DNA from 2 places in the Bradyrhizobium sp. HKCCYLRH3097 genome. Region 1 is predicted to be linked to the other one. Evidence: riboswitches for the same ligand, from Rfam matches in the RefSeq annotation. Region 1 holds a riboswitch; the other holds the start of a gene.
What was found. A riboswitch is a leader RNA that binds a small molecule or an ion and turns the genes downstream of it on or off. The one in region 1 is predicted to bind cobalamin.

Region 1 (5,112 bases):
GGCGAAGGCCGCAAACGGCGTCGCGCAGGCGAACACGAAGCTCGCCAGCGCGCAGGCCCCTGTCAGCAGCGCGAAGCAGAACGCAGCGGCATGCCGTTGCGGAACGGGCGCGAGGCGAGCCTCCGAACCAGACCGGGCGAGGATGTCGAGAGTCATGGAACATCTCCTTCTGTTGCGATTGTAGTCCATTTCGGCAACTTCTGTCAGCCGCCGGGAGGTTGGTCGGCAGCGTCACTGCACGCCGAAGCTCGCCACCCGAATGCCGCCGAACACGCCGAAGCCCGGCGCGAGGAATCCGGTCGGGTTCTGGTAGTGATGGTTGAAGAGGTTGTCGATCCGGCCGAACAGCTTGACCTGGTCGGACAGCGCGTAGTCGCTGCGCAGGTTGACGACCGTATAGCCGGGCGCGACGAGGCCCGTGGTCATGCCGTCGCGGCTGACGTCGAGCCAGTCGCCGATGTGCAGCAGCGTCGCTGACAGCGTCAGCGCATCGATCGGCCCCCATGTCGCGGTGGCGCTCCATTTCTCCTTCGGCCGCCGCAACAGCTGCAGGCCGGTGGCCGCATCGACCGCGCGGGTGAACGTGTAGTCCGCACGCAGCGAGATCCGGTCGGTGAGATCAGCGCTCACGAAGCTCTCGGTGCCTTCGGTGGTCGCGAGGCCGACATTGGCGTAGGAGGTGAAGGTCGCGTTGAAATTGATCAAGTCGGTGATGCTGTTGTGGAAGTAGGTCGCGCCGAAGCGGAGACGATCGTCGAACAGCGGCTGCTCGAAGCCGGCGTCGTAGCCGGTGCTCTGCTCCGGCCGGAGGTTGGGATTGGCGAAGAAGTTGAACGCCGGAAAATCCTGGTGCAACTGGCTCAGGGTCGGCGCCTTGAAGCCGGTGCCGTAGCTCGCCTTCAGCTTGGTCTCGGTCACCGGCAGGATCACCGCCGGCGCGATCCGGTAGGTGCCATGGCCGCCGAACTGGTCGTTGACGTCGTTGCGCAGGCTCGCCACCACGAACCAGCGCTTCACGAACTCGGTCTGCAGCTCGACGAAGCCGGCCTTGTTGCCATTCTCGGCCGAGAGGTCGGCGGTCTTCAGCCGCTCGGTCTGCTGCTCCAGGCCGACGACGAGATTGTTATGCGGCGCCAGCTCGGTCACCGCGTGCCAGTCATACTTGATGCGCTCGCCGGTCGCGACCGCCGCCACCGGATTGCCAGCCGTCAGGTCGGACGACCGGTCGTTCACATAGTTGACGCCGAAGTAGTTCCGGATGCGGCCGCCGAGCAGCGACCACACGGCTTCCTGGCGTGTTGCAAGCTGGTGGACGGTGTGGTTGCTCTGGGCCGCGTCGGGAAAGCTCGGAAAGCCGCTGTCGCCGGTGAACAGCAGCGTCGCGTCGGTGTATCGAATCACCGAGTTCAGCGTCCAGGCCTCGTTGAGGTCGACGCCCAGCTTGGCCGAGGCGGTGACGTTGTCGTAGGCATTGCCGATCGCCTTCTGCCCCGCAGGCAGCAGCTGCCACGGGGTCACCGGAACGTCGCCGGCGTGCAGATGCGCGACATTGACCGCGTAGTTGACATTGTTTTGTGAGCCGCTGACGCCGGCTGACTGGTTGAAGGTCTTGAACGAGCCGCTCTCGACCGAGGCGGTCGCGCGCGCCGGGCCCTCGCCCTTGCGCGTGATCACCGAGATCACCCCGCCGATCGCATCCGAGCCGTAGAGCCCGCTCTGCGGCCCGCGCAGCACCTCGAACTGCTGGATGTCGGCGGCGAGCAGATGCGCGAAGTCGAACGCGCCATTGCCGTTGGTGACATCGCCGACGTCGATGCCGTCGATGAAGAGCTTGGTGTGATTGGCGTTGGTGCCGCGCATGAAGACGTTGGTCTGGCCGCCCGGGCCGCCGGCCTGCACCACGTTCAATCCGGGGATCGTGCTCAGGATGTCCGGCACCGTGCGGGCCTGCTGCGCGGCGATGTCCTTGTCGGTCACCACGGTGATCGCATTCGCGACATGGGCGACTGGCGTGACGACGCCGGTCGGGCTGACGGCGACGGGGGGGCTGGCCGGCGCGGCCGGCTTTGCCGCCGGCACCTGCTGATGCGCGGCGCTGCCGGTTCTGCGGGGGATGGCTGGTTTCTGAGCGATCGGCTCGCGCGGCGGGTCGACCTCAACCGGGGGCAGAAGGTCGGGGGAGGTGGATTGCTGCGCTGCTGTGGGCGAGGGGCCGAGCAGGGCGAATGACGAGAGGACGCAGAACGACGACAGAAGGGCGCGGCTGCGCCTGGCATGGGGAACGGGAGACACGAGGAACCTCGGCATGACGTCAGTGGCACGTCACCGCGAACGAGGTCTCATGCAGGCCTTCGCAGGCCTGCCTGAAAACGATGCCAATAACGCCCCGACCGGCATCCTCGCGTGTGACCACGGCTGACGGCAGGTCTCCTGGCTCGCGGGTCATCACCTTCACGTCGCCTTCCCGGGACCGAGATTTCCCAGTGGCCTTTGACGCGAGATTCGCCGCTTACAGTTGCGGGGGCAGCTGCGGCCTTCAGTCACGTCCCTTGCGAGACGCATCCGGCACCGCATTCCCTTTTGAGCCCCGGTCGAGGGGCACCGTCGCGATCACCGTAGGAGTGCGGGCGCACCAAAGTCAATCCGGCGCCCGGCGATCTCCTGGCGATAACGCTGGCCGGTCGGCTTGGTGATGCCCGGCCGCCTGCGACAGCCATAGCCGTCGTCCCTGCGTTCGCAGTGACCCATAGCCACCGGCGGTCGTGTGGCGAAGGACGACGATCAAGACATTTTCCGCCAATTCACATCACGCGGTATGGGTCCCTGCGTTCGCAGGGACGACAGCGGAGTGCGAGTCGTTGCTGATGAGGATTGCGTCTTGTGAACACCCGCTCACTTCTCGACCTTGTTGTGCACCATCCAGAATCGCAGCGTGCGCTGGGCGGTGTCGAGCGACAGGCGGCCGTAGTCGCGTTCCGCGAGCTTGAGCGTGTCGCTGTCGATGGCGTGCTTGATCGGCCGGTGGGTCAGGATTTTCGCCACCACCGACCAGGCCAGCCCGGCGGCACGGCAGGGGATCAGCACGATGTCGGTGCGCGGACCTTCGAGCACCTTGGCCATCATCTCGGTCGGGACGTTGTTGAGCAGGCCGAGTGCGGCGGAAACCTCGCCGAAGCGGCGGGTCTCGGCGAAGAAGGCGATGGCGGCATCGTTGAGCTCGTTCAGCCCCTTCATGCGCTTGACGGCCTCTTCGGCCAGCGTGAAGTCGCGCCCGACCAGGCCGCCGTCGCTGCGCGCAACGTCGGCGATCGCCTTGAGGATCTTCTTGATCTCCTGTTGCAACGCCGGCGGCGCCGAGGCCATCAGCCTGGCGCGCACGGCTTCGGTCGCGCGGCGCAGGAGGTCGCGCAGGTGCTTGGTGGGCAGGTCGACGCGCAGCCCGATGATCTCGGACAATTCGTCGTCGTCCTCGGCATGCGCCATCATCCCGGAATAGCCGGACTCGGAGAAGCGCGCGGTCTGGTTGTTGGCGAGCTTGCGGATCACCCGGCGCTCGCCGCGGTCGACGATGATGTCGGTCACCGCCTCGGTCAGATGCGGACGGCTGGAGATCGCCATCAGGTGATCCTGGCCCTTGGTCGCCGCGACCTCCACCAGCGTATGCTCGGTGAGCCGGCTCGAGTGCATCAGCACGTTCTCGGCCACCGAGATTTCGTCGTCGCGGGCGAGCTGCTGGATCAATTCGACGGGCGCGTAGTCGACCGGCGCGAGATGCTTGCTGAGTTCGGCCCGCGCGCGGGTCTCGACCCGCGAGACCAGCATGCACAGCACGTTGTCGAATACCTTGATCTGGTCCTCGCTGAGGCGTTCGCCGTCATGCAGGAACAGGTTGGTGACTTGGCGCAGCGTGTTGACGCGCTTCGCCGAGGTGCCGCTGCGGACGGCCTCTTCGAGTTCGGTGATGATGGAGTCTTCTGAAGGCGGAAGCTGTTCTGGCTGTGACACGATCGCGCTCGTTTGTCCCGGATTGCCGGAGCGACAGCAACGCGATTGTGATCCGCTGCAAGGCTTTCGGCCCGAGCAGTTTTCGGCACGGGCGATAACAATGCGTTAGGGGCCGAAGGCGTAGTACTCCGGAGAAACACGGATACGGAAAATTAAGGCGATACGCATAGAGGGGAAGACGGGCCGGAGCCCGGTCTTTCGGAGATTCGCCGGACGATCGATGCAATGAGGTGCGAACACCTCCCCGCAGACGCGGCGACGACAGGCCAGCGAAGCGGAAAGGTTAATGATCCCATAAGGTCACAAACCTTCCTTCATCCAATTTGCTCGCTGCCCTCGATCTCACGTCAGCTGTCATCCTCCCAAGCCTTGAAACTTAAATCCCATTCTTGCCGCGGCCATTTTGCCGACGCGTCGTGCGGTGCGTAGTGTCACCCGATGTTCCGGGGCAGGCTCGGCGGGCGATGACCTCGCGCGAAAAATCAGCGCCAGCATCCTGCCGCATCTCGTGCGATAATCGCTGCGCAAATCGTTGAGGTCACCATGAAATCCGTCGTCATCACCGGCGCATCCACCGGCATCGGGTTCGCCTGTTCGAAGCTCCTGCTCGCGCGCGGCTTTCGCGTGTTCGGCAGCGTTCGCAAGCAGGCCGACGCGGACCGTCTGCGCGGCGAGCTCGGCGCCAACTTCATGCCGCTGCTGTTCGATGTGACCGACGAGGCGGCGGTGAAGGCTGCCGCCGGCGAGGTACGAGCGGCGCTCAAGGGCGAGACGCTCGCCGGTCTCGTCAACAATGCCGGCATCGCCGTCGCCGGTCCCGTGACGGAGCTGCCGATCGCGCAGTTCCGCCATCAGATGGAGGTCAACGTCATCGGCCCGGTCATCGCGACCCAGGCGTTCGCGCCGCTGCTCGGGGCCGATCCAGCCATGACAGGAGAGCGCGGCCGGATCGTGATGATCAGCTCAGTCGCGGGCCGCAACGGCAACCCGCTGATGGCGCCCTATTCGACCTCCAAGCATGCGATCGAAGGGCTGTCCGAGAGCCTGCGCCGTGAGCTGATGCTGTTCGGGATCGACGTCATCGTCATCGCGCCGGGCGCGGTGAAG
Region 2 (5,112 bases), on a different contig from region 1:
TCCGAGAACGACAGCACGACGATCTCGGCCGGCGACTGTGCAAGATCCACGGCCTGTTCGAGGTCGTCGAGATCCGCGCCCGTCGTCGCCAGCAGGTGCATCGGTAACGCCTATCCTGTGATCAGGCTCTGGATGGCAGCGGCATCGAGGCCGCGCTCGCCGATGATCACCAGCCGCCCCTGCCGCGATTCGCCCGAGCGCCACGGGCGCTCGAACTGATGCTGGATGCGGCTACCCACGGCCTGCACCAGGAGGCGCAGCGGCTTGCCGGCGACTTCCACGAACCCTTTCACCCGCAACACATCATGTGCGTCGACGGCGGCCGCGATGCGGTCGACGAGCGCATCGGGCGAAGCCTGCGCCGGAACGTCAAGCACGAAACTCTCGAAATCGTCGTGATCGTGCTCGGCCTCGTTGTCGTGATGCGACGGCCGGGCCGCGAGATCGTCCTCCGCGGCGGCACCGAGCCCGAGCAGCACCGAAGCCGACAGCCTGCCGTGCTCCGTCGCGATCACCTTGACGGCACGCTGCACCTTCGCCGCGATCTCGGCGGCGACGTCCTTGCGCTGCTCCTCGCTCATCAGGTCGCTCTTGTTCATCACGACGAGATCGGCGCACAGCAGCTGGTCCTCGTAGACCTCCTCCAGCGGATTGTCGTGATCGAGCGACGCATCGGTGGCGCGCTGCGCGGCGAGCGCTTCGGGATCGTCGGCGAAGCGTCCCGCGACCACCGCCGGACCATCGACGACCGCAACGACGCCGTCGACGGTGACGCGCGTCGCGATCTCGGGCCAGTTGAAGGCCTGCACCAGCGGCTTCGGCAGCGCCAGCCCCGAGGTCTCGATCACGATATGCTCAGGCGGCTCCTTCTGATCCAGCAGGCTCCTGAGCGCGGGGACGAAATCATCGGCAACGGTGCAGCACAGGCAGCCGTTCGACAGCTCGACGATGCGATCCTCCGGACAATCCGGCACGCCGCAACCCTTCAGGATGTCGCCGTCGATGCCGACATCGCCGAACTCGTTGACGATGATGGCGAGCCGGCGACCGTTCGCGGTCTCGATCAGGTTGCGCACCAGCGTGGTCTTGCCGGCGCCGAGGAAACCGGTGACGATGGTGCAAGGCGTCTTGGCGAACGACTTCGTCATGGCGATACGATCTCTCGTTTTCAGCGTGGCGCTGACAGCGCAGGCACGCGCGCGACGGTGTTCTTGCGAATGTATTCGGGACGCTCGCGCCAGGCCGGCAGGCCGGCGTCATGGCGCTGATGCAGTTGCGCAAATGTCAGCACATCCCGCGCATGCAGATCCGGATCGAGGGCGCCGAGCACATAGGTCCATTTGCCCGGCGCCGTCACCGCAACCGTGCACGCACGATTGCAGTTCGACAGACACTCGACACCGACAACGGTGACACCGGCGCGCTGCGCGGTCGGCAACGTCTCGATCGCGGCGAGCAAACGGGCTCCGGCCCGCGGCTGATCAGGCGGCGTAGGTTCCGTCCCCTGCGAACGGCAGGTGACGCAGACGAACAGCGTCGTCTCACCAGTCTCCGATGCGGTCATCAATCAGCCGATCACGCCAGCCGCGGTCGCCGCGGCGACCCCACCCACCAGCACGATGGCAGCGCCCGCGAGCCGCAGCGCCAGCGGCGCAGCCGTCTTGGCCTTCGCCGACAGCAGCCTGGTGCCGAGGAACGCGCCGGCGGCGATGATGGTCTGGATCACGAGCAGACCGACGAGATAGGCCCCGAGCGGGGTGTTCTCGGCCCCGACGATCGATTCGCCCAGCGCATATCCATGGACGAGGCCGGTCACGGCGAACAGGCCGGCGACGGGCAGCACACCGAAACGGCCACGCATCACCACCACCAGCCCAACCACGACGGTGGTCAGGCCGACCAGCAGCTCGGCAGCCGGGATGTTGGCCTTGGCCACATGAAGGCCGACGCCCGCGATCATCGCGGTGGTGAAGGCGAGCACCGGCGCGAAGCCGCGGCCCAGAAGCGCTGCAACGATGCCCGCGCCCACGATCGCCGCCAGATGGTCGATTCCGATGACAGGATGGCCGAGGCCGGACAGCATCCCCTGCGCAAACGTCTGCGGCAGTTTGCCACCCATCATGTGATGCGCGAAGGCGGGATCGGTGGCGAGCAGCATCAGGCTCGCGGCTGCAAAGGTCGTGGTACGGGTCAACTTCATGGCCGTCTCCGTCGCTTGCCGGCTCCCCAGAGGACCGGACGATGCGCTGCATCCGACGGCACCCCGCCCATCCCGGCGGGATCAGAACCAGCATCGCGACTCCCCGCGCGACGGGTCGGCCAACAGCAATGTCGACGGCAGGTCTCCTGGCTCTCGGGTCACCGCATGAAGCCACCTTCCCGGTTTCCCAGTGGTGTCTTGGCCGCACACTCGCCGATTACAGTTGCGGGGGCAGCCACGGCTTTGGGTCAAGAACCCGCACCGTGTTCCCTAAATCTCTCCTTTCGGAGAACCGTCATCTGTTAGATACGGGTCGCACCAAAGCCCGTCAATCGGAATCGTCCCCATGGTCCCCGCCCCGCCGCATCCCGCCCTGCCGCGCCTGACGCTGGTGCTCGGCGGTGCGCGCTCGGGCAAGAGCCGCCATGCCGAGGCCCTCGTCACCGCCCTTCCCGCGCCTTGGACCTATGTTGCGACCGCGCAGGCCTTCGACGCCGAAATGACCGACCGGATCGCCCAGCACAAGGCGCGCCGCGCCGAGGGATGGCAGACGCTGGAGACGGCGCATGATCTCGCGGGTCTCGTGCGGGCCAGCGGAGAATCGGGCGTACCGATGCTGATCGATTGCCTGACGCTCTGGCTCAGCAACGTGATGCTCGCCGACATGAACGTGGCGGCAAGATCAGCCGAGTTGATCGACGCGCTCAGGAACGCGCATGGCCCGATCGTGGCCGTGTCCAATGAGGTCGGACTGGGCATCGTGCCGGACAACGCGCTCGCACGCGCCTTTCGCGATGCCCAGGGGCGACTGAACCAGGACATCGCGGCCTTAGCGGATCGCGTGATCCTGATGGCGGCGGGACTGCCGCTGACGTTGAAGTGACGAGGAGACAATGCCGATGACCGGAAGCGCCGACGATTCACGCCACAAGGCGAAGATGGAGAACCGCAAGGCGGTGCAGGATGCCGAGGTCGCCTCCAAGACCGTGGAGAAGGGCCTGCTGATCGTTCACACCGGCAAGGGCAAGGGCAAATCGACGGCGGCGTGGGGCCTGATGCTGCGCGCACTCGGCCGCGGCTTTCGCATCGGCGTCGTGCAGTTCGGCAAAGGTGCGTGGGAAACCGGCGAGCGCAAGGCGATCGAGAAGTTCGGCGATCAGGTGTCGTGGCACACGCTCGGGGAAGGCTTTACGTGGGAGACGCAGGATCGTGCGCGCGACGTCGCCGCGGCCGAGCGCGCCTGGGCGAAGGCTAAGGAGCTGATGGCGGATCCGTCGATCCGGCTGCTCGTCCTCGATGAGCTCAACATCGCGCTGCGCTACGATCACCTTGATATCGCAGACGTCGTCGCCACGCTCGCAGCGCGCCGTCCCGATCTGCACGTCGTCGTCACCGGCCGCAACGCCAAGCCGGAGCTGATCGAGGCCGCCGATCTCGTCACCGAGATGAACCTCGTGAAGCATCATTTCGCGGCCGGCGTGAAGGCGCAGGAAGGCATCGAGTACTGAGCTCATGAGCGCGCGGGCCATCATGTTCCAGGGCACCGGCTCCGACGTCGGCAAATCGCTGATCGTCGCCGGGCTCGCGCGCGCGCTGACATTGCGCGGCCTCAAGGTGGCGCCGTTCAAGCCGCAGAACATGTCGAACAACGCCGCCGTCACCGCTGATGGCGGCGAGATCGGCCGTGCCCAGGCGCTGCAGGCGCGCGCGGCGCGGCGGCCGATGACCGTGCACATGAATCCGGTGCTGCTGAAACCGCAGAGCGAGATCGGGTCGCAGGTCGTGGTGCAGGGCCGCGTCATCGGCACCGCCAAGGCGTCGGCCTATCAGGCGATGAAGCCGCAACTGATGGCGGCCGTGCTCGACAGCTTCCATCAGCTCGCGGCGGATGCCGACATCGTGCTGGTCGAAGGCGCAGGCTCCGCCTCCGAGATCAACCTGCGCGGCGGCGACATCGCGAACATGGGTTTCGCGCAGGCGACGCAGATTCCGGTGGTGCTGATCGGCGACATCGATCGAGGCGGCGTGATTGCGAGCGTGGTCGGCACCAAGACGGTGATCGCGCCCGACGATGCCGCACGCGTGGCGGGTTTCCTCGTCAACAAGTTCCGCGGCGACCCCGCCTTGTTTGCATCGGGCATGAACGAGATCGCGCAGCGGACGGGGTGGACGTCGCTCGGGCTCATTCCACATTTTCCGGATGCGCGCCGCCTGCCGGCGGAGGACGCGCTTGGCCTGGCTGAACGCGGATCATCGGGAGGACAGCGGCCGAAGGTCGTCATCCTCGCCTACCCGCGCATCTCCAATTTCGACGAGTTCGATCCGTTGCGGCTGGAAGATGGAATCGATCTGCAGTTTTTGCGGCCTGGCACGCCGATCCCCGGCGACGCATCGATGGTGATCCTGCCGGGCTCGAAGGCGACGATCGCCGATCTCGCCGCCTTGCGTGAAGTCGGCTGGGACATTGATCTCCGCGCGCATCTTCGCCGCGACGGCCGCGTGCTCGGCATCTGCGGCGGCTATCAGATGCTGGGGCGCGTGATCAGCGATCCCGATGGGCACGAGGGTGCAGCTGGTTCCGTCGCGGGACTTGGCCTGCTCGACGTCGAAACGACACTGACCGATGACAAGGCGTTACGCGAGGTCCAGGGCACGCTGACGCACGATAAGCTCTCGTTCCGCGGCTACGAGATGCACATCGGCCGCACGGAGGGACGGGCGACACAGCGCCCCTTCCTCACCTTCTCCGATGGCCGGCGCGATGGCGCCATCGCGCCTGATGGCCTGGTAGCCGGCTGCTACGTGCATGGCCTGTTCGCCGACGACGGCCTGCGCAGCCATTGGCTGCGCGGCCTCGGCGCGACGACCAGCGGCCTCTCCTATGAGATCGATGTGGACACGACGTTGGATGC

Region 2: it holds a riboswitch for cobalamin, as region 1 does, so the genes downstream of both, ACQR0U_RS31850 (HupE/UreJ family protein) here and ACQR0U_RS09585 (TonB-dependent receptor plug domain-containing protein) in region 1, are expected to answer to the same signal.

The regions. Positions count from the first base shown of each region.
Region 1 is NZ_JBNPTX010000003.1:123,098-128,209, reverse strand. Features, by position in the region: gene ACQR0U_RS09590 (hypothetical protein) at 1-156, opposite strand, end outside; gene ACQR0U_RS09585 (TonB-dependent receptor plug domain-containing protein) at 232-2,307, opposite strand; cobalamin riboswitch at 2,404-2,621, opposite strand; gene ACQR0U_RS09580 (DUF2336 domain-containing protein) at 2,893-4,005, opposite strand; gene ACQR0U_RS09575 (SDR family oxidoreductase) at 4,549-5,112, shown strand, end outside.
Region 2 is NZ_JBNPTX010000021.1:13,827-18,938, reverse strand. Features, by position in the region: gene cobN (cobaltochelatase subunit CobN) at 1-101, opposite strand, end outside; gene cobW (cobalamin biosynthesis protein CobW) at 111-1,148, opposite strand; gene ACQR0U_RS31855 (DUF1636 domain-containing protein) at 1,169-1,564, opposite strand; gene ACQR0U_RS31850 (HupE/UreJ family protein) at 1,568-2,200, opposite strand; cobalamin riboswitch at 2,320-2,512, opposite strand; gene cobU (bifunctional adenosylcobinamide kinase/adenosylcobinamide-phosphate guanylyltransferase) at 2,547-3,083, shown strand; gene cobO (cob(I)yrinic acid a,c-diamide adenosyltransferase) at 3,100-3,708, shown strand; gene ACQR0U_RS31835 (cobyric acid synthase) at 3,713-5,112, shown strand, end outside.